Regions from separate parts of the Weizmannia agrestimuris genome, predicted to be linked through region 1. Evidence: riboswitches for the same ligand, from Rfam matches in the RefSeq annotation. Region 1 holds a riboswitch; each other region holds the start of a gene.

Region 1 (7,754 bases):
ACCGCAATAAAATGGAATTTACATTTGCTCCGGATGGATCGCTCGGCCTCCATGAGCAAGGGAATTTCCGGAAAGTGATTCCACTTGAAACCTGCCTGATTGCCGGAAAAGAAATGGTGGATGGCACGATGGAAGTGGCCGCGTGGGTAAAAGAGCATGGCTTAAAAGGCTATGACAAAGATGCGCACGAAGGCCTCTTACGCCACTTAATGGTGCGCCAGTCTTTTGCAACAGGGGAAATGATGCTCGCCCTGTTTGCAACAAAAGCGCCGGATGGGGAACTAGCTGAAGCGGCCCGCGATTTGGCAGAGCGGATCACCGGCAAATTCCCGCAAGTAAAAAGCCTGCTCTGGCTCGAAAATACCGACTGGGCAGACCGGACACAGGCGGAAAAAACACATGTCCTCTCTGGACGTGATTTTATTTACGATGAAATGGGCGGTTACCGTTACCGGATATGGTTCGATACATTTTTCCAAACCAACCCGGTACAGGCACAGAAACTCGTCGATCTTGCGCTTGAAATGGGCCGGCCGGAGAAAACGGAAAAAATGATTGACCTGTTCTGCGGCGTCGGCACATTCTCGCTGCCGTTTGCGGACCGTGTCGGGGAACTTGCCGGCATTGAAATCGTCGAAACCTCGATTGAATCTGCCAAACGGAATGCAAAAGACAATGGCATTTCAAACACATATTTCCTTGCCAAAGACGCACGCAAAGGGATAGATGAAGTGCTGGAAAGCTTCGGCAACCCGGAACTGTTGCTTCTCGACCCACCGCGTTCCGGCGCCGGCGGCAAAGTGATGCGCAAAATCGGCCGGGCCCAACCTGCGCGCATTGTCTATGTCTCCTGCAACCCGGACACATTTGCAACGGATATAAAAGAACTCGAACCGTTTGGCTACAAACTGACTGCCGTCCAGCCGGTGGACCTGTTCCCGCATACGGTGCATGTGGAATGTGTGGCGCATTTGGTTTTAGATGTGTAAACAGCAACGATACAAAGCCCTGATTTTGTGAAAATCACCTTTCCAAAATCAGGGCGATTTTTTATTCAAAATCAAAAATCTCCAATAGCCGGCTTATTACCGGGACTATAATGAATATTTATGATTTGTAATAAAATTTTCCGAATTTTTCTTTCCAATGAGGTATAATAAAATAAAGCTGGAGAGAATGAGCGAAACATTGCTATTTTGTTACCGGTTGCAAAAGCAATTAGGATGTAAAATGGATGACTTGGTCTAAATGTAAAAAACTAAGTTCAGTTTTTAGAGTAATATGATTTTTCAATAGAGATGAGGGATAAGAAATGGGAATTGATTTTCACAGTAAGCAAAATCGATTGACTTATACAACCCGTGTTGCGGATCGTTCCTGGATTGACATGATGAAAAGTCTGCTAACTGTCGAGCATATATCAAACGCTTTAGATATCGGGTGCGGAGGAGGGATTTATTCGAAAGCCCTGGCAGATATGGGCGTTCAAACTGTTATAGGCATCGATTTTTCGGAACCGATTCTTGAAGGAGCGAAGGAAAATTGTAAAGACTATAAAAATATCTCCTTTCAACTCGGAAACGCTTATGATACAGGCTTAGAAAGTCAAAGCTTTCAATTGGTGATTGAAAGAGCGTTAATACACCATCTTTGGGATTTGCATGCTTGTTTTAAAGAAGCACACAGACTGTTAAAGGATGGCGGGGTTTTTATTATTCAAGATCGCACACCCGATGATTGCTTATTAGAAGGAGATAACACAAACATCAGAGGGTATTTATTTGAGTTATTTCCAAAATTAATTGATGAGGAAATAAAACGCAGGCATAGCAGCCAAACGGTCATCGAGGCTTTGCAAGAAGCAGGGTTCAAAAAAATTGAAGAAGTTAAATTATGGGAAACAAGAAAGGTGCACGAAAATAAAGCGCAATTATTAAAAGACATAAGTGAAAGAACAGGAAGAAGCATTTTGTATGAACTGGATGATCAAGAACTAAGTTTGCTGACCGATTATGTCCAGAAAAAGGTGACAAAGGAAAATAACATCGTTGAAAAAGACCGGTGGACAATATGGAAGGCAACTATTTAGCTGATTGACCGCCTGCAGGGCAACGGGTAAGAACAACTACCCACTTTCCCCAATTTTGCAGGCGTAAAATTAGAAGATCCGGAAATGCATCAAAAGGGGGATGTTCAATTTTATTTACTAAATCCTGAACAATATTTATGTGTTTATGAGGCTTCCTCTATGAATAGTTATAGAGCAGATCATAACAATTATAAAGACATTGATAAAATAGATTTCCGAAAATATAAGTCCTGAAATTGAAGTATTTTTAACCAATTTCGGCCATTTCCTGGACAGTGCCGAAACGCGGCAAATTAGGGAAAGTGGCCGGTACTGCTATTTTAAGGCCGGGCCAGAATCAATACCCTTCAATGTCGCAGCAAACGCTATTGATTGAGTATCGTTTTAAAAGATGTCTCATGGCTAACCCAGATTCTGCTTAACGGATAGGACGTCCTGATATCTCACAGCACCTGAGCCATGTGGAGTGTGTTTGCATTTAAAAAATATAATGAGAAAATAAACCACAAGGCGGTGAAACGTTTTGAGAGTGAGCCGTGAAGAATTAAAGCGGATGATTGATCAAATTCCTGAACAAGATGTCCTTGAAGTGTATGATTTTATTGAATTTTTAACCTTCAAGCGGGGAGAACAAGCACTAAACGAAAAGGAAGTTGAATATCTGGCAAAAGATGAAGAAGTTGTTCGTCAGGTTCAAAAGAGTCGCGAAGATCGGCGAAACGGACGCATTTACAGCAAAGAACAGGGGCTTAAGTATCTTCGGAGATGTTTCAAGGGGTCTTAAGCGTGGACAAAGAGTATCGTGTATTTTGGTCACAAACTGCGCTGGACGAATTGAGCAATATTCGGGGATACAAACAAGAAGGCATATGCTTATTGGGGTTAGTATGAAACATAAACGCTTGGAACAAAAAGGATCGCTTGGTCAGCTTTCGTTAGCTCGTAAAAGTAACGATAAGTCGAGAAGCCCCTACTTCGAGTGACCCGTCGAAGTGGGAGTAGTTCACTGTGGAGCCATTTTTATACGTATATGTCAATTCTATTTCGTGCAATGTTTGTGCTCGCCTGAAGCGGGAGAAGGGAGAAAAATGAACAATCAATTTCGACGAGAAGATATTGACTTTTATTCAAATGGAACAAGGTGTAGCGCGTGGCTATATCTACCCAATGTAGATAAAAGATGCCCGGTAATTGTAATGGCTCATGGCTTGGGTGGAGTGCGTGAAATGCGGTTGGACGCATATGCTGAAAGGTTTGCTGCTGCCGGGTATGCCTGCTTTTTATTTGATTATCGTAACCATGGAGCAAGTGACGGAAATAAAAGACAACGGATAAATGTAAAAGAACAACTTGCAGATTGGAACTCTGCCATTGATTTCATCAAAAAGAATGATAGGATTGATGATAGTAAAATACTCCTGTTTGGAAGTTCGTTTAGTGGGGGACACGTTATAACCCTATCAGCTTATCGAATAGATATTCTTGCAACCGTGGCACAGTGCCCATATACAAACAATTTAGCTACAATGAAAACGGTCTCACCGCTATCTGCCCTAAAAATATTCCCCTTTGTCATAGCCGACGTTTTATCTTCTATTACCGGGTATCATCCGGTCATGATTAAATTGGTGGATGCGCATGGGAAAGTAGCGATGATGGCTGTTCCTGATTACAAAGAGGTTTTTAAGTTGATGCCTGAAAATTTAAAGTTTGTGAATAAAGCCCCTGCAAGAACGATTTTGGAATTTTTTAAATATTCGCCTAGTAGATATACTAAAAATATAGAAATACCGATATTTTATGCGGTTTGTCGGAAAGATATATTAGCACCTGCTTGGGCAACCATAAAGTGTGCAAAACGCTCCAAGAAAGCAACGATTAAAGCGTACGATTGTGGACATTTCAATATTTATTTAGGTGATTATTTTGAAAATACAATAGTAGATTATATAGACTTTTTTGATAAAATTACAAAAGGCTAGTTGGATAATCAAATGCAACAAGCTAAATAAATGAAAAAAAGAGCATGATAAACCGTTTACGATGAAAACGCAATCAATACGGAGGTTTATCCATGGTGAAGATTTCCACCCTTCGTGCAGAAGGAAAATCCATACAAGTAATCGCTGATGTGGTTGGCTGTAAAAAAAATACCGTATCTCGGGAACTGAAGCATGGTACGGGCAGCATTTGGGGTAACATCCTGTGCTTTTTTCCATATTTTACGGGCAATAAATTTGCTGTTGCACAAAATTCGGGACTATGATATGGTAAGAGTAATGAAAATGAATATTCACAATAGTCTACTAGGGGCGCCGGGTTGGCTGAGAAGTACCCTTTGAACCTGATCTAGTTCGTACTAGCGAAGGGAAGTAGGTGATGAAATTACACCTGATGATTTGTAATTGATACACCCGCTTTCCGATGGAGGGCGGGTTTTTTATTTTGAGGAGCCGCCTCTGGCCATCGCTCGGGGCAAAGGGAGAAACCAGCCTGCAAACCGCAATCGGTTTCCCGGTAAACAAGGAGGAATCATTGTTGAAACGATCTTTTACAGAAAGGCTATATCAAAATGTCCAACCGATTTGGGAGAAAAACCATAACCATCCTTTTGTCGTGGGACTGGGGAACGGAACTTTAGAAAGAGATAAATTTATCTATTATTTAAAGCAGGATTACGTATATTTAGTTGAGTACGCAAAACTGTTTGCCATGGGTGTTGTGAAAGCGGGTAACCTCGGCATGATGACGAGATTTGCTGCGGTGCTCCATGAATCGTTGCATTTTGAGATGGAACTGCACCGCCAATACGCTGCCGAGTTTGGCATTACACGCACGGATTTAGAAGCAACCCAACCAACGCCGGTTAACCTTGCTTACACGAGTTATATGCTGCAAGTGGCCGCCAATGGAAGCTTGGCTGAACTTGTTGCCTGCTTGTTGCCGTGTGCCTGGGATTATTGGGAAATTGGGAAACTGCTAAAAGTAAATCATCGAGACACATTGGAGGCCAATCCTTACAAGAAATGGATCGAAACCTATTCTTCAGAAACGTTCGGCTCCGGAACGCAGTGGTTAATTGACTTAATGGACCAACTGGCAAGCGGAAAATCAGAAACGGAACTGATGGCCTTAGAACGCCATTTTCAAATGGCCTCAAAGTATGAATACTTATTTTGGGATATGAACGATAAAAAACAAGACTGGCCGGTCTGATTTTCATTCGCAACTAAAAAGGAGGGAAGTTTGGTTCTAATGAGAAAAACACAAAAAATAACAGCAACTGCAGTTATTGCGGCTGTAACGACTGCATCCAGCAGCTTGATTTATATCCCGGTCGGTTTTGCAAAAATTTTTCCGGTACAGCATTTTGCCAATATACTCTCGGCTGTTTTGCTCGGCCCCGGTTATGCGGTTGCGCAAGCCTTTATATCCTCGCTTTTACGTAACTTGCTTGGGACAGGGAGTATTTTTGCCTTTCCGGGAAGCATGATCGGCGCGTTTTTGGCAGCTTATCTTTACGCGAAGACGAATAAGCTCATTTTTGCCTTTGTCGGGGAGGTCATGGGGACGGGCATTCTCGGTGCCCTGGCCTGTTATCCCATTGCTGTTTTTCTGCTCGGCCAAACATCAACGCTTTTCGGATTTATCCCTGCCTTCTTTTTAAGTTCTTTTGCAGGGGCCATTTTTGGCTATGTTTTGATAAAAGTTTTACAAAAAAATAAAGGATGGGGCAGGATGATCAATCATACCGTAAGCAACCGTAAGTTTTGAGCGAAACACCGGGGAGGAATGAAGGCATTGCCACGGCGCATACAGGATGCCAGCTATTGATAACCGGCCAAAATTTATGCCAGCAAAATCAGGCTCTTGAAAGCAGAGCCTGATGCTGTTGGCATTATGACGGCACTCCGGCATAGTCTGAAACCTTCGCTGGCCGGATCCATTTGCCAACCGGCTCACCCTTGATACCACCGCCATCCAGATCAAATACGAGCTGTCCTCTTACAAAAGTTTTCGTAACCCGGCAATCAATTTTTCTGCCGATATACGGGCTGTGCTTATGGCGGTAATAGAGGTCTTCCGCACTTACCGTGTATGGCCGGTCGGGATCGAGAAAGAGGAGATCCGCATCTTTTGCGAGCGCAATTTCCCCTTTCGATTTTAAGCCAAAACGTTCGGCAGGGTTGGTTGCAATCATGCGCGTAAATTGCGTAATGGGAATATTGCGCTTTTTGACAGCCTCATCGAACATCAAATCGACATTATTCTGGCACCCGGTTATGCCGCCCCATACCTCAAAAATATTTCCGGTTTCGCTGTCCTTCATTACAGGCGGGCAAGGGGAATGGTCGGATGTCAGCATATCGATTTTTCCTTGTTTCAATCCTTCCCAAAGTTTTTCCTGCTCCGCTTCGCTGCGTAAAGGCGGGGAACATTTTGCAAGCGGGCCGATTTCCGCAAATTGGGCTGTTGTGATTGTAAAATAATGTGGGCACGACTCAAGCGTGACATCCTGTCCTTCGTTCCGCGCTTTCGTAATTTCTTCCACTCCTTCCGCACTGCTGACATGGACAAAATGCAGTTTGCACCCGGTTTGTTTCGCAAAATACAGCGCCCGCTTGATGGCATCCACTTCAGTAAATACCGGCCGTGTTGCAACATAATCAGCCGGGCTTGTTTTCCCTTGTTTAATCATCTCCTCTGCTAACCCATCGGTAATGGCGGCATTCTCTGCATGAATCAATAAAATATGTCCCAGCTCGGCTAATTTTTTCATCCCCGCATAAAGCGTGTAATCATCTACATTTTTAAAGTCTCCCGGCAAATCGGTTCCGCAGCTGGCCATAAAACATTTATAAGCAACAACACCGCAATCGGAAAGTTCTTTTAACTGATCGAGATTACCTGGGACTAATCCGCCGTAAAAAGCGTAGTCCACATAGTTTTTGCCGGCGGCAGCGGCAAGCTTTTTTTCTAAAGCATCTTTTGTTGTCGTGGCAGGCAGCGCATTTAAAGGCATATCTACATAGGTTGTCGTTCCCCCGGCGGCAAGCGCCTTTGTTCCGGTTTCAAATCCTTCCCATTCCGTCCGCCCCGGTTCGCACATATGCACATGGATATCGACCATTCCCGGCATCACATATTGGTCTGAAGCGTCATAAACTTGTTCTGCCGTTTCCTCAATTTTATCCGCAATTACAGCAATTTTTCCATTTTGGATGGCAAGATCAGCAATTTTAACGCTGTTTCTAAAAACGACTTTTCCATTTTTAATGAGCGTATCATATTTCGTTGTGAATCCCCTCCCTGTGATTTGGTTCGAGAACGACTGTATTTTGAAAAATTGTATCCTTTTTAAATTTTGAAAATGGAAATGCGTATTTTGACAGAATGACATAGGCTAAACCAGCCGCAACAAAGCCGATGATCCATGCCAGTTCCACTTTTGCAAGTGCGGCAGCCGCGCCAATTACTAATGAAATGACAGCCGCAGGGTTATAGCCGGAATAAGGCCCGTCTTCCGCGTACAAGTCGGCGATATTTACCTTTTGTTTTCGGAAGATGTAGTACTCAATCAATAGAATGGCTACAATCGGACCTAAAAATGCCGAGTAAGCCAGAATAAAAATGTCGAGCCCCTTTGCTGAAGAATCCCGGACAA
Region 2 (7,754 bases), on a different contig from region 1:
TTTTTGGACAATATTGCAGTGGCGGCACTGGAAATAGACGCCGGATTTGCCGTGATGAATCTCCATCTTTTTATGGCAGGTCGGGCAGCGCCTATTTGATAGTTTCGGGCTTTTCCGCTTTGTAAACCGGCATTCCCGGTTTGAACAGACAAGCTTTTTCCCGTCTTTTCCGTTTACTTCTTTCATAAGGGAACCGCATTCCGGGCATTTTGTTCCCGTTAAATTGTGGGCGCGGTATTTTTTGTCACTCGTCCGGATTTCACGGACGAGGCGTACGGTTTCCCGGCGGATGGTTTCCAAAAACTGCTTCGGGTTGCCTTTTCCGCGGGCAATTGCTTCAAGCTGTTCTTCCCATTTGGCGGTGAGTTCCGGCGATTTTAGCTCGTCATTGACAAGGTCGATCAGTTGCTTGCCTTTCGGGGTCGGCACAAGGCGGCCGGACTCACGGCTGATCGTTTCGGAGGAGACGAGCCGTTCAATGATATCGGCGCGTGTTGCCGGCGTCCCGAGTCCGTATTTTTCCATTCTCGAAAGAATATCCGCTTCGGAATACCGTTTCGGTGCTTCGGTTAAATGCTGGCTGAGCCGGATTTGTTCCAGCTTAAATTTTTTTCCTTCTTTGATCGAAAGCAGCGTCGTATTTTCCCGCTCCTGTTCATGGTGCAAAACAGCGGTAAAACCGGCATTTTTCACGGCCATTGTCCGCCCGGTCATGGTTTTTCCGCCTGCTTGAAGTTTAAATTGGACGGTTTCATATTCATAAACCGGATAGAATAGCGCAAGGAACCGTTTTACGATCAGATCATAGATTTTCCGTTCATCGGCAGACAAATCTGATAAGGCCGGGCGTTCATCTGTTGGAATAATCGCATGGTGGTCCGTCACCTTCGCATCATTGATGACACGTTTGGCCAGTATTTTACCTTTCCGGGAAAGGACCGGCTGAACTTCTTCTTTGTATGCATCTTTCACCGCAAGCAGCCGGTCGTACATCGTATTTTCCATATCTTTCGTCAAATATTTCGAATCGGTGCGCGGGTAGGTAACGAGTTTATGCTGTTCATATAAGTTTTGCAGCACGTTCAATGTTTTTTTTGCTGTAAAACCAAAACGGTGGTTGGCATCGCGTTGCAGTTCCGTCAAATCGTAAGGGAGCGGCTGCTGCTCTTGCTTCTGTTTGCGGATCACCTCTGTCACGACGGCAGTCTGCCCGGATAAAGCCGCATGTATGGCATTTGCTTTTTGCTCGTCAAATATCCGTTTTTCGCCATGCTGGTCATACGATACTTCGAGTTTTCCGGCGAGCGCTTCAATGGTCCAGTATTTTTTCGGCACAAAAGACTGGATTTCCCGTTCGCGCTCGAGCACCATCGCCAATGTCGGCGTCTGCACGCGCCCGGCGGAGAGCGGATCGTTGTATTTCACGGTTAAAGCACGGGAGACGTTCAATCCGATCAGCCAGTCTGCTTCGCTGCGGCAAACGGCGGAGTGGTACAGATTGTCATACTGCTTTGCCGGTTTTAACTGTTTGAATCCGTCTTTAATCGCTTTATCGGTCTGGGAAGAAATCCATAACCGTTTCACCGGTTTTTTCCAGCGCATTTTTTCCAGAATCCAGCGTGCGACAAGTTCGCCTTCGCGCCCGGCATCGGTTGCGATAATGCAGTCTTTGATGTCGCTTCTTTTGCCAAGCTGTTCGATCGCTTTATATTGCGGATAGGTCTGCCGGATTGTTTTAATTTCCATTTTATCCGGAAGAATCGGCAGGTCTTCCATACGCCATTCTTTATATTTCGGATGATAATCTTCCGGCATTTTCAGTTCGATCAAATGGCCGAGCGCCCATGTCACGATATAGCGCGGCCCCTCAATATAACGTTTTTTATTTTCCGTGCAGCCGAGGACGCGCGCAAGTTCGCGCCCGACGCTCGGCTTTTCGGCGAGTACAAGCGATTTCATTGCATAACACCTTTCTTTTATTCCTGTCTGAACAAGTATAACGCATCAAACAGGATTGATAAATCATTTCGTTTCTTCTGTTTTCACAGTGAAAATTTTGAAATGCAAACGGGCTTTTGGTAAAATGGTGGTTTGTAAGAGACAGTGTAACCTGAAAGCCTGCATTATATCTTGCAAATATAATTGGATAGGTGGTTATCAATAATGGAACAAACAAAGCCGTACAGAGTCTTATTGTATTACAAGTATGTTGAAATTGAAAATCCGGAAGCCTTTGCAGCCGAACATTTGCAGTTTTGCAAAGAGACCGGTTTAAAGGGGCGTATCCTCGTTGCCAAAGAAGGGATCAACGGCACCGTTTCCGGAACGGTTGAACAAACAACCAAATATAAAGAAAAGATGCACGCCGATCCCCGGTTCCGGGACATGGTCTTTAAAGAAGATGAAGCAGATGGCCATGCGTTTAAAAAAATGCACGTCCGCCCGCGCAAGGAACTGGTTACGCTGCGGCTTGAAAAAGACATCAATCCGAATGAAAAAACGGGAAAATATTTGTCTCCGAAAGAATTTCGCGAGGCGCTGCTGGCTGAAGATACCGTCGTACTGGATGCGCGCAATGATTATGAGTATGATCTCGGGCATTTCCGCGGGGCATTGCGCCCGGATATCCGCGCTTTCCGTGAACTGCCGGGATGGGTGCGCGAACATAAAGATCAATTAAAAGGCAAAAGAATTGTGACGTATTGCACAGGCGGCATCCGTTGTGAAAAATTTTCGGGCTGGCTTTTGGAAGAGGGGTTTGAAGATGTCGGCCAACTGCACGGCGGGATTGTAACATACGGAAAGGATCCGGAAGTGCAGGGCGAGCTGTGGGACGGCAAACTGTATGTATTCGACGAACGGATTTCCGTTCCGGTCAACCGAAAAGAACATGTCGTTGTCGGCCGGGATTATTTTACGGGGGAACCGTGCGAACGTTATGTCAACTGCGCCAACCCGGCCTGCAACAAGCAAATTTTATGCTCGGAAGAAAATGAACATAAATATATGCGGAGTTGCTCGCATGAATGCCGCACCGTACCAAATAACTTATATGTAAAAGAACACGGCCTTACACCGGAAGAAGTGGCTGAACGGCTGCGCCGGATCGAAGAAGAAGACGCGGCGTTAAACCGGTAACCGGGTGGCTTTTAACCTTACGATCCGGAAAGCGGATGGTGAAAAAGGGCATGGAAACCGTGCTCGCTCCCTGCCGGAACGATTCCTTGCTTCGGAAACGGCATTTTCTTGAAAGAAACAAGGCCTAAAGAGCGGAATGTGAAAAAGAGAAGAAAAACCGGGAACTGCTGCAAACATCCCAGCTCGGGGGCAGGGTTAACAAGCGGTGCGTTCCGGAACAGAGAAAGGATTTGGTGCAACTGGGCCAAATCCTTTTTATCTGCCTGTTTTTTGTGTAAAATGGGGAAAAATGGGCATCTTTGCCGCTTCATACGCGGTATGGCAGAGGATGAAAATCAGCGGGCAATATTTTCAGGATAGAAAGAAAGGCGGGATTTGGATGTGCGGGAGGTACACGTTAACGGCATCTGTAAATGAATTGGAAGAAAGGTTCCATGCCAAAGCTTCTTTTTCAAGCAGTGAATATGCCAAAAGTTATAATGTCGCGCCTTCGCAAATGGTGGCTGCCGTGATCAGCGCCCATGGGCAGTACAGACTCGGTTTTTTAAAATGGGGCTTGATTCCTTCCTGGGCAAAAGATCCGAAAATCGGGCATAAGATGATCAATGCCAGAAGCGAAACCGTATTTCAGAAACCGGGTTTCCGGGAGGCAGTGAAAAGGCGGCGCTGCCTCATTCCGGCCGATTCTTTTTTTGAGTGGAACCGAAAAGACGGCACCCGGGCGCCGATGCGGATCAGGCTTAAGAACAGGGGCATTTTTGCGATGGCCGGGCTTTGGGAAAAATGGATGGACCAGGAAGGGAATCCGGTCTTTACTTGCACGATTTTAACGACAAAGGCGAACAGGATGATGGCAAAAATTCACGACCGGATGCCGGTGATTTTACGCAGGGAAGATGAAGAAAAATGGCTGGACACATCGGTCACTGAGGCGGGCCGGCTGTTGCCACTCCTTTCGCAGTATGATGCAGACCTAATGGAAATGTATGCCGTATCTGAACGCGTCAATTCGCCGAAAAACAATTTTCCGGAGCTGTTATTGCCAAAAGATTAAATTTTTTGTTGAAATGTTGTGGCAAAAAGTTTATCATAAAGGTGACAATTTCATGAACGTAACCACAGGGGGAGCGTTAAGCTGAGAGTGAACGCCATGTTCTGACCCTTTGAACCTGTCCGGTTAATGCCGGCGTAGGGATGTGGAATTTCTTTTGTCCTCCCATGGTTCGTTATGTTCATGCATACCAAAAGGGGGATTTTTTTATGGGCAAATTAAGTTTACAGGCTATGATTGAAGCGGCTATTTTTGCGGCGTTCGCGCTCGTGTTGGACTTATTGCCGTCCATTAAGGTGACGTCCGCGATTTCTCTGTCGTTTGCCATGCTGCCGATTTTTGTGGTCGCTTTTCGCTGGGGATTTAAAGCAAGTGTTGCTTCCGGATTTATTTGGAGCCTGCTGCAGATCGTCACCGGTGATGCTAATGATATTCTTAACCCGCTTCAGGGCATCATGGAATATCCGGTCGCTTTTTCGTTCATCGGGTTTGCCGGGCTTTTCCGGCCGCTTGTCGAAAGAAGCTGTCGTCACGATAAAAAGGGCACGATGACTTTTTGGATATGCCTTTCCGTTCTTACCGGAAGTTTCGCCCGCTATTTCTGGCATTTCGTAGCCGGCGTGATTTTTTGGGGTTCCTATGCGCCTAAAGGACAGTCGGCGTTTCTCTATTCTCTCATCATGAACGGCGGCACGATGATTGGGAATGCGATTTTATGCGCAGCTGTTGCGGCGATTCTCTTGAATGCCGCCCCGCAGCTGCTGACAAAATACCGCAATCCACACAGGCATGCGGCATAAAAGCAACTTGAAAACGGCAAGGCCAACTGCGCCTTGCCGTTTTCGCTGAAGGCACCAGGCTTCATGGTAACAGGCGCCTTGTAAAGTCGGCAGTCCGGTTTTGACTGCTTTTTCGGTTGATGATAGGAGGTTACGGGTAAGGCTTTCGAGAAACGGGAAAAGATAAATAGAAGGAAAATGAAAGAAGGGGATTTTATGGACAAAGACATTCATCACCCGTTTGGCCACCGGGTCATCCCGATGACTTCGATTGAAAGCGGAACAGGCAGGGAATTGCTGCCGGATATCTATTGCCTTACCATCCAAATTGTCAATGTGTGCCTGATCGGCAGGGCCGGAACCAATGCATTTGTCCTCGTGGATGCCGGCATGCCGGGTTCTGCCGAAGCGATATTTTCAGCCGTGCGGGCACGCTTCGGGGAAAAGGCAAAACCAAAAGCGGTTTTACTGACGCACGGCCATTTTGACCATGTCGGAGCGATTGCGCCATTATTGGAAAAGTGGGACGTGCCGGTTTTTGCACATCGATTGGAGTTGCCCTATTTAACCGGGCGTGAAACGTATCCGGATCCCGATCCGTCCGTTGAAGGCGGCCTGCTGGCGAAGATTTCCATGATTTATCCGAATGAACCGGTTGATCTTGGCCATGCTGTCCAGCCCCTTCCCGAAGACGGGACGGTCCCGTTTTTGCCGGGCTGGAAATGGATCCATACGCCCGGCCATTCGAGAGGGCATGTGTCGTTCTTCAGGGGAGCAGACAGCGTGTTGATCACGGGGGACGCATTTATCACCGTCAGGCAGGATGAATTTTGGAAAGTGCTGGTGCAAAGGCAGGAAGTAAACGGGCCACCGCGCTATTTTACAAATGACTGGAAAGCGGCCAAACGCTCAGTTGAAAAATTAGCTGCTTTAAAGCCGGAAACTGCTGTTTGCGGCCACGGGATCCCGATGTCTGGCTCCGGCTTGAGGAAAGGGCTTGAGGACCTTGCATCCAGATTTGATGAAATCGCGCTCCCGGATCACGGGAAATACGTAGATGGCACACAATAGGCGGTTTGTTCATTGCTTCCTTCCCCGCAAAGGTTTACAATAATTTGTAAATGGATGGATATAAAGGGGCGAGAAAATTGGAAGTCAAAGATTTTATGATCCGGGATGTTATTACGGTAAAAAAAGAGACAACGATCCGGGAACTGTTAAAGGTGCTTGCCCACCACCGGATCGGCGGCGTACCGGTCGTGGACGCGGAAGGAAAGCTGCTCGGTATGATCAGCGACGGGGATGTCATCCGCTTTTTGCAGCCAAAGGCACGGACCGTTTACGATTTTTATATTACGATCGTGGTAAATGAGCAGGAAGACTTTAATGAAAAATTGGTGCACAGCCTGGACTTCCCGGTGGAAAAGATTATGAAACGGCGGGAACTGTATACGGTAAGGCCTGAAGACGATTTTGAAAATGCGCTCAGGATTCTGGCAAAACACCATTTTAAAAAGCTTCCGGTCGTCAATCAGGCAGGGCGTGTTGTCGGCGTCATCTCAAGAGGCGATATCATGCGCCAGATTACGGATAAATTGCTCAACAGCTAAATCGCAATGTTTAGACCGGCCTCCCCGGGGAAGACTATACATAACAGTCTTTCGGGGAGGTCAAATCATGAACGGAACTTCAATGCCGCAATCTCCTGAACCGTTGTGGCGCAAAACGGTCACGATGCCGCAATTTCCATCGTTAACGCAGGATATGGAAGCCGATGTGGCCGTTGTGGGTGCCGGAATGGCCGGGATTGTAACTACCTATTTGCTGGCAAACGAAGGGTATAAAACGATCCTGTTTGATGCCGGATCCATTGCAAATGGCACAAGCGGGCATACGACGGCAAAAATCACCGCACAGCACGGGCTCATTTATGATGAATTGATCCAGCATATAGGAAAAGAAAAAGCATCCCTTTATTACAAAGCAAACGAAACAGCTGCATCGTTCATTGAACAAACGATCCTGAAGCACGGGATCCGCTGTGATTTTTCGCGGCAGGATGCCTTTCTCTATACCAATTCCGATGCATATATTGAAAAACTGGAAAAAGAAATGCAGGCGTATGAAACCCTCGGCATCCCGGGAGAATGGATCGGTTCGCTGCCGGACGGGATTCCCGGGAAAAAAGCGGTGAAAATGGCCGGGCAGGCACAGTTCCATCCGCTTTCGTACTTAAAAGCACTGATTGAATATTTAATGGACAAAAATGTCCCGATTTTTGAACAAACCACTGCGAAAGATATCGATTTTGGCAGCCCATTAAAAATCAAAACGGAAAAAGGGCATACCATGACGTGCAAATACATTTGCATCTGTACACACTATCCTTTTTACAATGCGAAAGGCTTGTATTTCTCAAGAATGTATCCGGAACGTTCGTACTTGCTTGCCGTGAAACCTGTAAAACCTTTTCCGGGCGGCATGTACATTAATGCGGAGCAGCCGTCGCGTTCATTCCGGGAAGCGGAAGGAGCCGGGGAAAAACTGCTTTTGGTCGGCGGAGAGAACCATAAAACCGGCCATGGGGAACCGGAGATCCGCCACTATGAAGCATTGCAGCAATTTGCAGAAGAAACATTCGGAATAGGGGCATTCTGCTGTCGCTGGTCAGCCCAGGATATGACCACATTAGATAAAATCCCTTATATCGGCCCCATTACCAAAAATGAAGAAAGGGTCATGGTCGCAACAGGGTTCCGCAAATGGGGGATGACCGGCACCCATCT
Region 3 (7,754 bases), on a different contig from region 1:
TAAAAAGGGAACACAAGCAGCCCCATCCATCAAAGTCAAAACAATGGATACGGTGAATGCAGTCGTGCTTATTTGCCTGTTTATCGTGGGGTGTTATCTGAACGCTTATGGTGCAAGGGCAGGCGAACAGCTGCACGTTTATGAAATTGGAGGGCGGGCGGACGGCTATGCTTCATTGGCTCCTAATCATATCTTTTCAGCGATTGTGTTGGTTGTACTGGGCATGGCTGTTTTTTGCAAGAAAAAAGTGCAGAGTATTGCAGTATATAAATTCGTTTATACCGCATAAAAATTCAATCTGAATTCTCGCTATTAAGGGCTTGACATGGAGCCTCTGCAGCCATGATTCTTTTGCCAAGCGGCCAGCTGTAACAGATTTGGCAAACCCAAACAGGTTATCATGGCTACCCCTCCATGTAAAGCCCCTCTGCATAACCATTTGCATAGAAATTTTGCACATCTCTGCACTTTAATTTTGCAATAAACACATGGCTGGGTTCCTGATATTGAATTTTTATGCCGGCCGGGTTTCACCGGTTATCTATGTCGTGAGCAGTACGATACTGGTTTTAAATATTGGGTTTGCTACTGTTTATTTTACACATACGCTATTCTCAAAACTGGGGGATATGTATTCCGTCCGAGCATTTCAATATAGCTTATTTTGCCTTGCTTTACTGTATATCACCAAGTTAAAAGATTCACTGAATGAGTTTTCAATAAAAATGAGGAAAGAGACTGTACAGTATAAGGGATTTCTTCTTTTACTCTTTAAAATTTCCGTACGGTATAGTAAAATGCCTCGATTGTGGGCGATTTGTTTTTTTCCTGTTTTGCTTATTGTCCAAATGGTCCTCATATTATTTGGTCAGCGGCCGGACAGCTTTATCCGTTTGTTTTTAGATACAAGTTCTTTCACCTATTCCAGGATACCCAATCCCCCTCCGGAAATGTTAAAGGGAGACGAACACTATTTATGTTCTGTGGCAGCGAGGGGTCACACAAAAGTCGTTAAGCCGGTAAGGGCAGGGCTCCGGCACGGCAAAAGAATTCCTGTGAACCGCCAGCTGCTTGTTGCGAACGCTTTCGAACATCTACTTGAAGAATACATGCCGCGTATGCATCACTTCATCCGCTATATTTATGATAAATACGGTTATCCTCTCAGCAGGCATATCCGTACAAAGTGGTCAGCTGACCTTGTCTATCTTTTCATGAAACCTTTGGAATGGTTTTTTCTGTTTATCTTATATACAGTGGATCAAAAACCGGAAAACAGGATTCAGATTCAATATAGCGAACTGCGTAAATAACGATCATCATCGTTTTATATCTGAACCCGGTTCGTATCAGCCGGGTTCAATCTTGGTGTCCAAATGCCAGTCTGCATTTTCATCGGGGCGCAAAGCCTGAATTAAGTATAAATTTAACGCCTCAAGCTGTCCGCCTACTGCCACTCTTTCCGGTTCCTCTACATGAGCCATTAAAATCAGTCCGTCCCATATGTTCACCATAAAATTGACAATCGTTTCAAGCGGCTGTACCGGGTGAAATTCACCCTGTTTTACGCCCTCTTCTAGAAGCGCTAAAAAGCTTTTCATGGCCCGGGTATACCTTTTTTGGAAAAATGCCTTTCTTTCCGGATTGCGCCACCTGGTGACAGAGTATTCATACATCACGATCCCGTAAGGATTTGGCAAACTTTGGAAAACCACTTTCTGATAGGCTTGAATGGCATCCCATACTTTTTCATGGCTGCTTGCCAGGTCTTGAATGTACGTATAAAATGAATCGTCATTTTTTTCAATAACCGCCTGCATGATTTCCTCTGTGTTAGAAAAATACTGATACAGATTTCCTCTGCTAATGCCGGCTTCTTTTACGATATCCTGCATGGTAACAGGTTCATAGCCTTTTCGTTCAAACACCCGCTTCGCAGCATCCAATATATGATTTTTTCTTTCTTCAAGATGTTGTTTTGATACCCTCGGCGACATGAATTTCCTTCCTTTCTGCTTTTTTCATTGCGATTGCGGAAACGGCAGCAAGCAGGCAAGTGGTTCCGCCAGAGATCAGGAATGCGAGACGGACGCCAAACCACTCTGAAAGCGAGCCTCCAAGTAATATGCCAACAAGCACAGCGAGTGTAGAAAGGCTGTTGATGGTACCGAACACTCTTCCGGTATGCGTTTCAGGCGATTTCTTTTGGACGAGCACATCGAAAGGAATGACAGCCATTGTAAAAGAAAAACCCATCAGAAAAAAGACGCAAGGGTAAACGGCTTCAATGATGCCGATCGGCCAGCCGGTACCCGTACTTACCATGATACAACCCAAACCAAGTATGGCGGGGCTGATTTTTAAAGTGATTAATTTCTCCCCTAACTTTATTTTCGTAAACAGCACGGAAGCAGTAAGCATGCCAAAACCGCTTGCCGCAATACACCAGCTCGCAAAATGGACCGTTGCGTTCTTGATATCCCTTATTAATATCATGGCCTGGGAATCAGAAATTTGCAAGGCCAGTATCATGGTACAAAAAACGATCAGACCTATTTTTAACACGGGAAAACCGGAGAGAAAGCGAAATCCTTCAGTTAGCGAGACCTTTTCCCGATGTTCTAGATCACTTTTTACCGGGCTCTGTAATGTTGGCGCCTTGATTCCAAACAGCAGGAGGGCGGAGAGGAAGAAAGAAATGGCATCAAGATAAAAAGCGCCTTTGATTCCGGTCAGGCTGATCAATGCGCCGCCTGCTACCGGCCCGATGATTTTGGCACTGTTATTGATCATCTCGCTTGTGCCGATTGCCGCCTGTATTTGGTTTTCACCAACAACTTGGCGAAGCAGGCCGCTTTCTGCAGGGGTGAAGACGGCTGAGAAAAAGCCCAAAAAAAATAGAAAGATATAAACTTGCCAAAGCGAAACGGAAAAAGCAATCCCGAGCACACAACCGCAGCGGGCGAAATCCGAGAAGCTCATCAGCACTTTACGGTTAAACCGGTCTGCCAGCCAGCCGGCAGGGGATCCAAATAAAATTGACGGCAGCACCATGCATAATGTAATGCCTGCCATTGCAATCGGGTCGGCGTGCCACTTAAATGCCACTAATGCAAACAATGCAACAAGATGCAGCCAGTCCCCAAGATTTGAAACGGTTTGCGCACTGATTAAGAATAGAAAGGAATGATTTTTAAAAAGCGAATGCTTCATTATGCTCCTCCTTAAATGACACATGTGTCGTTTTTATAATTATAAGCGACATTCGTGTCATTTAACAGACTATTTTCGTCTTTTTCATAAAATTGGTTTTTTTGTGAGCATACAAGCACGAGAAGAGGGGGCGATGTGGTTGTTTCCGTCAGCACTTGCAACCGCAGCCGCTGTCGTATAAATATCTGAATGGCTGTCTATTCAGTTTACGATGACGGAATGAAGCGTTAAATGAGCTTATATATCGTGAGTATCATCATGATTGAAAATTTTTGCAGTTTTTTTCGGGATTTTTGGAAAAACAGGAGCCCTGACTGGGAGCCGATAATTGAACCAATCACCATAGAAAAAAGCCTGCACCACTTTACACAGGCAAATAGAAAGCCTATAATGGAAAAAAGTGAATATTTCAGACTACTAGGGGTGCCCGGATTGGCGGGCTGAGAGAAAAACATTTGGTTTTTCAACCCTTTGGACCTGATCCGGATCATGCCGGCGTAGGAAAGTAGGGATTTTGGGAAATTTTCTTGCTTATTAAAGTCAGGTCTTTTACAGGCCTGGCTTTTTTCTGTTGGAAGGGAGGGAAAATAGCTGCTTTTAGGGCGGTAACCGGAAAAACCTCGTCAATGACGACGGGCAGGAAGAAATAAAAACAAAAAGTAGGTGGAAGATTGCTATAGCAGGAAAAAATTCAAATGGTTGAACGGGCTTTGGAACGGTTTGCAGCTTGTACATATTGGAAGTTCGGATGAAAGGAGGTTTCCTAAATGAAGTGGCGAAAATGGCTGGGGGATTACGGACTTTTTTGCGTTACGATGCTGGTCTTGATAGCCGGCTGGCAGTGGGTCATACAGAAAGGGGTGATCCCGTCTTTCATTTTGCCGTCCCCTACCCAAATCTATGCATCTTTCATAGAAAATCACAGGCAACTAATAAATGTGCATTTGCCTGCGACAGTGGAGGAAGTCGGCATCGGTTTTCTTTTATCTGTTGCGGGTGGAGTGATGATCGGTGTCATCATGTATGTCTCCAAAACGGCTGAAAAAATCTTTTATCCGTTTCTTGTTATTTCGCAAACGATCCCGCTTGTCGCCGTATCACCTGTTTTTATGATGTGGTTCGGCTATTCAGTTTGGAGCAAGGTAGCGATTATTGTGTTAACGGCTATCTTTCCGATTGTAATCAGCACTTTTGACGGATTAAAAACCGTCGATCCCGCCTATCTGAATTTGTTTCGGACAATGGGCGCCAGCCGTTGGGATATTTTCCGAAAACTTTCTGTCCCGATGGCCCTTCCCCAATTTTTATCCGGCTTGAAATTATCGGTTGTATATTGTGTCAGCGGGGCAGCGATCGGAGAGTGGCTTGGCGCAACTGCGGGGCTTGGCTTTTTTAGCAAGCGAATGTCTGGGTATTTGCAGTCGGGCGCTGTTTTTTCGGCCGTTTTTCTTTTGGCTGCACTCGGCATGGGATTATTTTTGCTTATTTATGGGATGGAAAAAAGCTTATTGAAAAACAGAACAAAAATTTAGGGGGATGTTCAATGAAGAAACGATGGGTAATGGTCGCTGTACTGGCGTGTATGCTAGGTGCCTGCAGCAATCATTCGCAGCAAGCAACGAAACATGCGCAAAAAGTAACGATCATGCTGGATTGGTATCCAAATGCGGTTCATTCTTTTCTTTATGTAGCCAAGGAAAAAGGCTATTTTAAAGCGCAGGGCCTTGATGTCAGCATCAAAATGCCTTCTGACACAAATGACCCGTTAAAACTTGCGGCTGCGAATCGAATTGATATTGCATTAAGTTATCAACCCCAAGTGTTAATCGCGCGCGATGAGAATATTCCGGTCCAATCTTTTGGCACCGCCGTCCGCCATACGCTGAACCGTGTGATGGTGCCAGCTTCAAGTGGTATCCGCTCACCGAAAGACCTGGCGGGCAAAACGGTCGGCTATTCTTCCATTCCGCTGGAAGAAGCAGTCGTTCGGACAATGGTCAAAGCAGACGGGGGCGATCCGGACAAGGTGAAAACAGTGGATGTTGGCTATGATTTAATCCCTGCTCTGACAGCCCGTAAAACTGATGCGATCGTCGGCGGTTTTGTTAATCATGAACAGTTGCTGCTGGAAAAGGAAGGCGTACCCGTTAGAGCATTCAATCCGGCAAAATACGGTGTTCCGGATTATGCCGAACTCGTTTTCATCGCAAACGAAAATAAGCTGAAACAGCAGCCAGACATTTTTAAAAAATTTCTTGCTGCTGCCGAAAAAGGCCAGCAATATGTCAAAAAACATCCGGAAAAGGCGCTTGCCATTTTGTTAAAACATGAAGATGCCTCTTCACCGCTGGATAAAAATGTGGAAACGAAGAGCCTGCACATTTTGCTGCCGCTGATGAGCGAAAAAAATAAAACGATTGCCGATCAGGGCCTGAAAAAATGGCAAGACGTTTCGGATTGGCTGTACCAGACAAAGATCACAAAAACACATGTCAATGCCGCAAAAGCTTTTGTCCATTTAGAAAATAAATAAGGAGCATTCTGGAAGCCAAATCGCTTTGGCTTCCGCCAGCATGGGATCACAAAACCGGGTGGCGGAACATGCAGAGTATGTTATTCGCTTCAAGCGCTGCATGTTCCTGCGGGAAGCCGCAAAAAAACCGCAGCTGTATGCCTGCGGTTTGCATGTTAAGCCTAAAAAGGGCCTCCGGGGCTTTGCCATCCTGCTGAACATAACGATCAAACGTCTCGGGCCAGGAAAAAACGCTTATCGCCTGGCCCAAATGGCAAAGCATGCGATGCGGCTCTTTCCGGAAAAAGCCGCATCGCATGCTTTGAGCAATGAATGGGACTGGTTAATACACCATGCTTTCATCGTGGTAATATTTAAATTCGAGCAAGTTGTTGGAGGGATCTTGGAGGAAAAATGTCCAATGTTCCTCTTGCCTGCCCCCAAACCGGACCATTTTCTCCTGGAAAAATGCCAAGCGGTTTTTCTTTGCGGATTGGAGGGTTTCCTCAAATGCTGCTTTATCCAAAAAAGTAATGCCGAAATGGCGGGGATACATTTTCGGGTTGGGGTCTATTTTTTCAGGGCTCAGATGGCAGACAACCTGGTCCCCGAAAAAATTGAAAGTGACCCGGTCATCATACCGGCGCGCCACCTTACAGCCTAATTTCTGATAGAAATCGGCTGTTTCATCAAGATCTTTGCACGGGATCGCCAAATGAAAAATTTTATCCGTTTTTCTCATGGGAATCTCCTCCAATAAAAAAAGTATCTGATCGCAAACCGAGCCTTAATGTTTCAAGCGCAAGGGCATCCGAAAAAGGGATGTTGGCCAGATTGGCATCCGGGCCGAGCTGTTGGATAAAAAAGCCTGGAGCTGCTTGTTGGGCGCTTCGAAAATGAAAGCATCGCGGGGAATCCCGGAGTCCAGGATGGCCGCAAACATCTCCTCCCGTATTTCCCCGTCCCCGTTGCAAATGCCGCTCGTGCCGCTTTCCCTTGCCTCTGTCATCACTTTATATGCGCCTGCTTCTAAATCTTGACTAATCGATTCCAGCCATAACGCCGGCGTGTCGGCTATTGATTTGGCAGTATCTTTTGAGCCAACTTCACTTAACACTTTAAACTCCTTTGAAAATTCCGCAATATAATGGCACTTTTCCGGATTGGACAGCGGCAGGGTGCCATTTGAGATTTCAACATATTCGCATGCAAACCGCCGGCAGTATTGAACGTACCGATCCGTCTTTCCCTGGCTGGCAAACTTTTCAAATAAAGTGCCGCCGAAAAAGAAGGCAATGCCGTTTTGCCTCAGGTGATCTATTTTTTCTTCCAAATGGCGCGAAACCACCGATGTTCCCCAGCCGAATTTGACGAAATCAATATAAGGGGCTGCACTGTTCATGGTATCTTTAAAAAAGTTCAGCGGAATGCCATTGTCAATTAAGATGGTGATTCCGCAATCCCGCGGTTTCTCATTGCGTAAAGGCAGTGTCAAACCATGGTCATTCATCTTCAACCCTCACGATCGTTGGAAATTCTCCTGTTGGATCAATTTTCATAACAAACCCGCAGTCTGTTTCGTTGCTGCAAAATTCCAGGTCAGCCGGGTTAAATGCAGGCTGGCCGGGATCAAGAAATTTCTTTGCAACACTGGCATTTACAATCTCCTTGATCACTGATTCCGGCTTTATCGTGCCGGAGCCGGTAAGGATGCTTTCCATGTATAATGCGCATGCCAGGTCATCTTCCCCCGTCGGATGGGAAGCGATAATATTGATGCGGGCGTTGTCTTTGCCTTTCCATTTGCGCAGGACCCATTTTGCCGTCATTTTTGCATTCGAAAAGCCGGTAACATAGACTTCCTTTGCACAAAGGGCGCGGAAGGCTGCTTTTACCCCGTTTGTGGATGTTTGCACCAACGTTTTGCCGGCTAACGGCTGTTTGGCGATGGCGGCCGGTGAATGGCCCAAATCAAATCCCGGTATCGGAAGGCCGTTCCTTTCGCCCGTGAGCAAGACATGCGGGTATT
Region 4 (7,754 bases), on a different contig from region 1:
GACGTTGAGTAGTTTTCGCCAAATTCGTTTTTCAACCCGGATGCTGTTGTTTGGCCGGAAACTTCTGTGGCAGGATCGGCTGTTCCGGGAGCGGCCGTTTCATTGAGGGCAGAAGCATCATTGTCTACGAGCACAAGATAGTGTCCGGCATCAATTTCAGTCGAATAGCGGTCCAGTTCGTCCTGCGGGAGATCCAGATTGGTCAGTTTTCTTGTCGTTTCATCATAATAGTCCGGCTTGAAGAACCCTTTGATTTTCTCCCAGACAGAGCTGTTTTGTTCATCCTGGACAGTGGTGATGTGGTCCACATTTGCGCCGGTCTGCTTTTTCAATAAAGTTCCATCATTCCCGTTTGAAATAATAGAAATATTGGAAGTGCTGTAGCCTTGTGCGGTCAACCGGTCTACTACGTCAATCGTTTCCTGCAATGTTGTGTAAATACCAACTACTTCTTTTGCCATCTCTATCTGCCTCCTAATGGTGATAGTGCATTTTTACCCGGTAGAAAAAGGGTTAAACGAGTTTCATAGGTTTTGACATCTCCATAAAATTCAGTCAATATAGAATTAAATGGAGGGAGAGAGATGGAAGGATCTGAATATCTATCGTATGATGCAACAGGGCTGGCCGGACTCGTAAAGCGAAAAGAAGTAAGTGTGGAAGAAGTGCTTGAGGCGTCAATGGCCCAGATTGAAAAAACAAACAGGCGTTTAAATGCCGTCATCCGGACACGGTTTGAGAAAGCAAAAAAGGAAGCGGCCACGCTCCGTACAGATGAGCAGCCATTTGCCGGCGTGCCGATTTTGCTGAAAGACCTTTCTCAGGCAGTAAAGGGCGAGCTGCTCACATCCGGATCAAAACTGCTGCAGCAAAACCGTGCCAGAGAAGATGCTTTTTTTACGGCAAAATTGAAGGAAGCGGGGTTTATCATTCTCGGACATACAAACGTACCGGAATTTGGATTAAAAAATATTACGGAACCTGAACTTTACGGTCCGGCGCGCAATCCGTGGAATCCCCATTTTTCACCCGGCGGATCAAGCGGCGGTTCCGCGGCTGCGGTGGCTTCCGGGATGGTACCGGTTGCCGGTGCAAGCGACGGCGGCGGATCGATCCGCATCCCAGCTTCTTTTACAAGTTTAACAGGATTAAAGCCGACAAGGGGAAGGACACCGGTCGGGCCGGGCCGTGGACGGCAATGGCAAGGGGCGGCCATTGACTTCGTGCTGGTAAAAACAATCAGAGACAGCGCAGCGCTCCTCGATGTGCTACAAACGGTAGAGCCCGCCGCTGCTTTTCAAACGCCGCTTTTTCCGGGATATGTAAAGGAACTAGAGCGGAGTGGAACGAAAAAATACCGGATCGCGTTTTCGGTTGAATCGCCGGTCGGGACGCCTGTCAGCCGCGATGCAAAACAGGCTGTCTATAAAACGGCAAAATGGCTGGAGCAGGAGGGCCATCTTGTGGAAGAAGCCAAAAACGGTGTTGACGGCAGGCGGCTGATGGAAAACTATTATTTAATGAACTGCGGGGAAATGGCGGCGGAACTTTCGGATTTGGAAAGCGCACTTAGACGCCCGCTTACGGAAAAAGATATGGAGCCTGTTTCATGGGTCTTGTATGCTGCCGGGAAAAATGTCACGGCGGCGGAATACGCAAAGAGCCTTGCGGAGTGGGATAAAGCCGCAGCACAAATGGCTGCTTTCCATGAGACTTATGACCTGTATCTCACGCCTTCAACCGCGTTTCCGGCACCAAAAATCGGGGAACTTACCCAAACCGGGAAAGAGCGGGATCGCTTGTTTGGCGTTACCGGACTCCCAAAAGAAAAGCAGCAGGCACTTGTCTATGACATGTTTGAACCGAGCTTAACGTTTTCCCCGTTTACGCAGCTCGCTAATTTAACCGGGCAGCCGGCGATCAGTCTGCCGGTTCATGTAACAGCGGCCGGGCTTCCTTTAGGGGTACAGCTGGTTGCGCCGAAAGGAAATGAACATTGGCTGCTGGATGTCGCTTATGCGCTCGAACAGTCGGAACTTTGGGTTGGCATGCAGGGAAACCCTTGCCTTTAAAGCATGAATAAGCGGCGTTACTTACGCACGGGTTGGAACTCTACGTTAAGGAAGGAGACCAAAAATCCCCGCTATCTTAACGTAGGGCGTTCTATGTTAAGGAAGGGTGAAAAAAGCAGGATTTATCTTAACATAGAAAGGAAGCTCGACAAAAAGACATGCTTTCTTAATGTAGAGACGTCCTACGTTAAGGAAGGCTGTCCAAAAGTCCCGCTTCCTTAACGTAGAGGCGTTCTACGTTAAGGAAGCTCGAAAAAAATGCCCGCTTTCTTAATGTAGAGGCGTTCTATGTTGAGGAATGCCGGCAAAAAGTTCCGCTATCTTAACGTAGAACTCTCTATGTTAAGGAAGTCCGAAAAAAAGACATGCTATCTTAACGTAGAGGCGTTCTATGTTAAGGAAGGCCGTCAAAAATCCCCGCTATCTTAACGCCCCAATCTTTACCAAGGCAGGCAAAGGCCGGCTTGCGCACCGCACCATCCTATTGAAAATTTTTTGCCAAAAAGGATGGCTTTCATGTTACAATAAAATTACAAGGAAAAAAAGCAGGGGAGCCGGTTTGGCTGAGAGGATGCCGCTTTGCATCGACCCTTCACCTGATCTGGATAATGCCAGCGTAGGGAGTCTTATATTGAAGCATGTTTCGGCATGTTTTGGATGGACAGGCTTTCTTGCGCATGCAATGAAAGCTTTTTTATTTGAAAAAAAGGAGGAGAATTTGATGGAAAAATCGAATCAGGTAACGATTTCTTTTTCAGTTGTTCCGCATATTAAAAGTGATGACTTATACGGTGTCGTCGACCGCGCGATCGAAGTCGTCCAAAACGCCGGCGTACGTTATGAAGTCGGGGCAATGGAAACGACGATGGAAGGCGATCTTGACGAGCTGCTTGAAATCATCAAAAAAGCGCAGGATGCTTGCGTTCAAGCCGGTGCGATTGATGTCCTCACATCGATCAAAATCCATTACCGGCCAAGCACCGGGGTGACAATGGATGAAAAAATTGCAAAATATCGCGAACAAACGCCGCAGCCAGTTCGTTAACACGGCGCTCACGGCTGTCTGGCTCATTTTTTTGCTCTTCGTCTGGCAAGGGGTAACGGCCGGCTTTCATATCAGTGAATGGATGTTGCCAAAACCGACGGAAGTATGGCAGGAATTGAAAAGCCTGCAATGGATGGTTTGGCCCAATACTTGGCAAACTGCAAAAGAAGTATTGATCGGGCTTGCCTTTTCCATTATGATTGGCGCAGCAATTGCCGTTTTTATGGATATGGTTCCTGTTTTCCGGATGCTGGTCCGGCCGCTCCTGGTCGTTTCGCAAACGATTCCGATTGTGGCAATTGCGCCGCTTTTAATCGTCTGGTTCGGATTCGGGCTCCAGTCAAAAATCATTGTGGTCATTTTAATCTGCTTTTTCCCGCTGGCATTGAGCATCCTGGAAGGGTTTCAAACGGTGGATGATGACTTGGTGAAACTGTTAAAGACCATGCATGCTTCAAAATGGCAGTTATACCGGAAAGTCAAATTTCCGGCTGTGCTCCCTTACTTTTTTTCCGGTTTAAAAATTGCCGTTACATATAGTGTGATGGGCGCTATTATCGGTGAGTGGCTCGGTGCAAGCGAAGGGCTCGGCGTCATGCTGACAAGGGCGACGAAATCTTTTATGACTGCCCGCCTGTTTGCCATTTCTGCTGTCATCATTGGGCTCACATTTCTTTTATACGGCGCTGTTGAATGTTTGCAAAGGCTATCCGCACCATGGGTATACCGAAAGGAAGATCATCAATGAAGAAAATTTTAATCATCTTGCAGGCGGCCATGTTGCTGCTTGCTGCTGGATGCACCGGCAGCGGGCAGAAAGAAAACAGCCAAAAAGCGCTGCAAAAGGTGACGGTTGTGCTGGACTGGTTTCCGAACACCAATCATACCGGCCTGTATGTAGCTAAAACAAAGCACTATTTTCAAAAGCAGGGCCTGGATGTGAAAATCATCCAGCCGGGGGACAATATTACGGCTGAACAAATGGTGGCTTCCGGGAAAGCGGATTTCGGGGTCAGCTATCAGGAAAATGTCACCACGGCAAGGACGGAAGGAATCCCGATTGTGTCCATTGCCGCGATCATCCAACACAATACTTCCGGCTTTGCTTCTTTGAAAAAAGACAACATCACTTCTCCGAAAGACTTTGAAGGAAAAAGTTACGGCGGCTGGGGTTCGCCGTCTGAAGAAGCCGTCATCAAAACGGTCATGGAAAAATACGGCGCCGACTACAGCAAAGTAAAAAATATTGTGCTCGGCCAGACGGATTTTTTCAAATCAATTGGGCGTGAAGCGGATTTTGAATGGATTTATTACGGCTGGGACGGCATCCAGGCAGAGCGGAGCGGGAAAAAACTGAATCTTATCATGGTCAAAGATCTCGACCCTGCGCTTGATTATTACAGCCCGGTCATCATTACAAGCGAAAAACTGGCCAAAGGGGATAAAACCCTTGTCAAATCTTTTATGAAGGCTACGGCACAAGGCTATACATTTGCGATCAAGCACCCGGAACAGGCCGCCGATATCCTGATTAAGGACGTGCCGGATACAAATAAAGGGCTTGTCCGCGCCAGCCAGAAGTGGCTAAGCACGAAGTACCAGGACGATGCCGCGGAATGGGGGGTACAGAAGGAAGAAGTGTGGCGCCGTTATATGGACTTCCTTTATGACCATAAAGTCATTAAGAAAAAAATCAACATCAAGGCTGCCTACACAAATGAATTTCTTCCAAACCGGCCATGACGTATTTGCAATTGGAAGGTATTACGAAAACATTTGGCGGAAAAAAAGTGCTGGAAGGCATTTCCGCAACGATCCGGAAAGGTGAATTCTGTACTTTTATCGGGCCGAGCGGATGCGGAAAAAGCACGCTGTTAAATATCATTGCCGGGATTGAAAAGGCGGATGGTGGCAAAGTGCTGCTTGACGGCAAACCGGATGGGGTTCAGGATGCCGCCGGTTTCATGCCGCAGCAGGATTTGCTTCTGCCTTGGCGGACGGCACTGCAAAACATTGTTCTGCCGCTTGAAATAAAAGGGGTGCGGAAACGGGAACGGGTTTTGCGGGGGATGGAGGTGCTCCGGCAGTTTGGCCTTGAGGATTACGCCGGCCACTATCCCGGCTCGCTCTCGGGCGGCATGCGGCAGCGGATCAGCTTTTTGCGCACGTATTTATGCGAAAAACCGGTTATGCTGCTGGACGAACCGTTCGGGAAGCTCGATGCTTTTACTAAAATGGATGTCCACCGCTGGCTGCTCGAATCATGGGAGAAAGGAAACCAGACGATTCTTATGGTTACCCATGATCTTGATGAAGCCGTGCTGCTATCGGACCGTGTTTTTGTCATGTCGCAGCAGCCGTCCGCCATCATTCACGAATTGAAGGTGCATTTGCCGCGCCCGCGGAAATGGGAGATGCTCTCTTCGGATGCGTTGAAAAAAGACAAAGATGAACTGTTAAGAGAACTTGCCTCATTTTTGGGGAAATAAAAAAGGTTTGGAGATGCTCCAAACCTTTTTTTACAAGTTCAGCATATTGGATGCCGCATATTTTTCGACGGAAAGGCCGGTCCGGTCAATTTTGGCCGGTTCAACCAGTACATGCGGAAAATGGGCGTGGAGCATTTCTGCCATGGCCTCTGCTTGCCCGGACGGCACGAGTGAAATAACCGTCGGGCCGGCGCCGCTAATGACCGTCCCGTACGCGCCGAGTGATTTGGCCAGCCGGCGGATCTCCAAAAATTCGGGGATCAATTTTGTCCGGTACGGCTCGTGAAAACGGTCCTGTTCCATCATTTTTCCGGCCAGTTCGTACTGGCCGCTTATGAGCGCCGCAATAAAAAGATTGCTGGCCGCACTTCCTTTTACCGCCTCTTTCCGTGCATAAAAATCAGGAAGCACTTTGCGCGCATCTTCCGTTTTTAACTCATAATCGGGAATAAACAGGAGCAAATCCGCCATAATGTCAAAAAACGGCACGACTTCGACTCGTCCGTCCCCTTGCTCGACTGAAACAATGAGCCCGCCGAACAGGGATGCCGCGACATTATCCGGATGCCCCTCGATCCGGGTGGCAATGTCCAGCTTTTCTGCAAGCGAAAGCCCGAGTTTTCCGGCAAAGTTGGCTAGTTCAATCCCGGCCACAACGGCTGAAGCGCTGCTGCCAAGCCCGCGGGCAAGCGGAATTTCACTGTCAACGATGACTTTGCACGGAGCAAGCTGCACGCCGTATAAATCCGCAACCTGCCGCGCAATTTTTAAGATAAATGGATCACCGTGTTCCGGAAGCGGCGGCAAAAGGGGCGATACTTGTTCAAAAACCCATTCCTCGCTGCTGAGCACTTCAAGCGTTAAAAAACGGTTGAGCGCCATGCCGACTGAATCAAATCCGGGCCCGAGATTTGCCGTGCTTGCGGGGACGCGGATAACCAGCCTGTTCATACATGGATCACATTCGAAAGATAATCTGTCACGGCTTCCTCCGTTGCCGGCAGCACGGCAGGCCGGACTTCGACTTGGGACATGGCGGTTTGCGGGTCTTTTAGCCCGTTTCCGGTCAGGACAGCAACCACTTTGCTTCCTTTTTTGATCTGTCCCGTTTTGACCTGCTTGACGACACCGGCGATGGACGCACATGAACCCGGCTCGGCGAACGTCCCCTCATTGCGGGCGAGCAGCCGGAACGCATCAAGAATTTCAGGGTCTGACACCGAGTCAATCACGCCGCCTGATTCATCGCGGGCGTTGACAGCCAGTTTCCAGCTTGCCGGGTTGCCGATCCGAATCGCGGTTGCGACCGTTTCCGGGTTTTCGATCACCCGGTCCCGGACGATGGCAGCTGCGCCTTCCGCTTCAAAGCCGTGCATTTCCGGCAGGCCGGTTTCGAATTTCTCATTGAACTCTTTGAATCCTTTCCAGTACGCGCTGATGTTTCCGGCATTGCCGACTGGGATGGCAAGGACATCAGGTGCTGAACCCAGCTGCTCACAAATCTCGAAAGCCGCTGTTTTTTGGCCTTCCAGCCGGTAAGGGTTAACTGAGTTTACAAGTGTAACAGGCGAAGTTTCGCTTACTTTCCTGACGATTTTAAGCGCCTGGTCAAAATTGCCATCAATTTCCACGATTTCAGCGCCGTACATAACGGCTTGTGCCAGTTTGCCAAGCGCGATTTTTCCGCTCGGGATCACGATGATTGCCCGGATTCCGGCTTTTGCGGCATAGGCGGCCGCAGAAGCGGAAGTGTTGCCGGTGGAGGCGCAGATAACGGACCTGCTGCCGTTTTCGATCGCTTTCGCAACCGCCATCACCATGCCGCGGTCTTTAAAAGAGCCGGTCGGGTTCAAGGCTTCAAATTTTCCGTACAATTCCACGCCGAGCTTTTCCGAGAGGTGGGCAAACGGGATAAGCGGCGTATTGCCTTCAAATAATGTCAGTTCCGGTGTTTTGTCTGTGACGGGTAAAAATGATTTGTACTGTTTGAGTAATCCTGGCCATTGATTCATGTTTTTATGCCTCTCCTTCAACACGGTAGTAGCTGTTCACTTCTTTGACAACAGGCATTTCATTTAACTGCTCGAGCGCCTTTTGGAAACGGTCGAGCGACACTTTGTGGGTAACAATGATGATTTCCGCAAGCTC

What was found. Region 1 has a riboswitch for thiamine pyrophosphate ahead of tenA (thiaminase II). Riboswitches for the same ligand answer to the same signal wherever they lie in the genome.
Region 2: another riboswitch for thiamine pyrophosphate. It lies ahead of thiT (energy-coupled thiamine transporter ThiT); the one in region 1 lies ahead of tenA (thiaminase II).
Region 3: another riboswitch for thiamine pyrophosphate. It lies ahead of NFR98_RS11010 (ABC transporter permease); the one in region 1 lies ahead of tenA (thiaminase II).
Region 4: another riboswitch for thiamine pyrophosphate. It lies ahead of NFR98_RS02685 (MTH1187 family thiamine-binding protein); the one in region 1 lies ahead of tenA (thiaminase II).

Annotation. Positions count from the first base shown of each region.
Region 1 covers NZ_CALPDC010000009.1:34,845-42,598, reverse strand. The annotation lists gene rlmD (23S rRNA (uracil(1939)-C(5))-methyltransferase RlmD) at 1-989, shown strand, start outside; gene NFR98_RS05985 (class I SAM-dependent methyltransferase) at 1,313-2,089, shown strand; gene NFR98_RS05980 (hypothetical protein) at 2,619-2,873, shown strand; gene NFR98_RS05975 (alpha/beta hydrolase) at 3,178-4,071, shown strand; gene NFR98_RS05970 (helix-turn-helix domain-containing protein) at 4,164-4,355, shown strand; TPP riboswitch at 4,388-4,477, shown strand; gene tenA (thiaminase II) at 4,514-5,305, shown strand; gene thiW (energy coupling factor transporter S component ThiW) at 5,345-5,863, shown strand; gene allB (allantoinase AllB) at 5,988-7,490, opposite strand; gene NFR98_RS05950 (NCS1 family transporter) at 7,375-7,754, opposite strand, start outside.
Region 2 covers NZ_CALPDC010000001.1:219,628-227,381, forward strand. The annotation lists gene NFR98_RS01055 (DNA topoisomerase III) at 1-1,959, opposite strand, end outside; gene trhO (oxygen-dependent tRNA uridine(34) hydroxylase TrhO) at 2,164-3,138, shown strand; gene NFR98_RS01065 (SOS response-associated peptidase) at 3,518-4,192, shown strand; TPP riboswitch at 4,250-4,350, shown strand; gene thiT (energy-coupled thiamine transporter ThiT) at 4,399-4,989, shown strand; gene NFR98_RS01075 (MBL fold metallo-hydrolase) at 5,185-6,039, shown strand; gene NFR98_RS01080 (CBS domain-containing protein) at 6,117-6,578, shown strand; gene NFR98_RS01085 (FAD-dependent oxidoreductase) at 6,646-7,754, shown strand, end outside.
Region 3 covers NZ_CALPDC010000028.1:29,450-37,203, reverse strand. The annotation lists gene NFR98_RS11025 (DUF6688 domain-containing protein) at 1-289, shown strand, start outside; gene NFR98_RS15835 (DUF6688 domain-containing protein) at 489-1,313, shown strand; gene NFR98_RS11020 (TetR/AcrR family transcriptional regulator) at 1,350-1,997, opposite strand; gene NFR98_RS11015 (MFS transporter) at 1,966-3,213, opposite strand; TPP riboswitch at 3,623-3,734, shown strand; gene NFR98_RS11010 (ABC transporter permease) at 3,981-4,745, shown strand; gene NFR98_RS11005 (ABC transporter substrate-binding protein) at 4,757-5,746, shown strand; gene NFR98_RS11000 (VOC family protein) at 6,069-6,467, opposite strand; partial or broken gene NFR98_RS10995 (phosphosulfolactate synthase) at 6,451-7,148, opposite strand; gene NFR98_RS10990 (2-phosphosulfolactate phosphatase) at 7,228-7,754, opposite strand, start outside.
Region 4 covers NZ_CALPDC010000003.1:16,931-24,684, reverse strand. The annotation lists gene NFR98_RS02695 (YflT domain-containing protein) at 1-461, opposite strand, end outside; gene NFR98_RS02690 (amidase) at 585-2,072, shown strand; TPP riboswitch at 2,610-2,712, shown strand; gene NFR98_RS02685 (MTH1187 family thiamine-binding protein) at 2,794-3,117, shown strand; gene NFR98_RS02680 (ABC transporter permease) at 3,068-3,865, shown strand; gene NFR98_RS02675 (ABC transporter substrate-binding protein) at 3,862-4,860, shown strand; gene NFR98_RS02670 (ABC transporter ATP-binding protein) at 4,857-5,606, shown strand; gene thrB (homoserine kinase) at 5,637-6,557, opposite strand; gene thrC (threonine synthase) at 6,554-7,618, opposite strand; gene NFR98_RS02655 (homoserine dehydrogenase) at 7,623-7,754, opposite strand, start outside.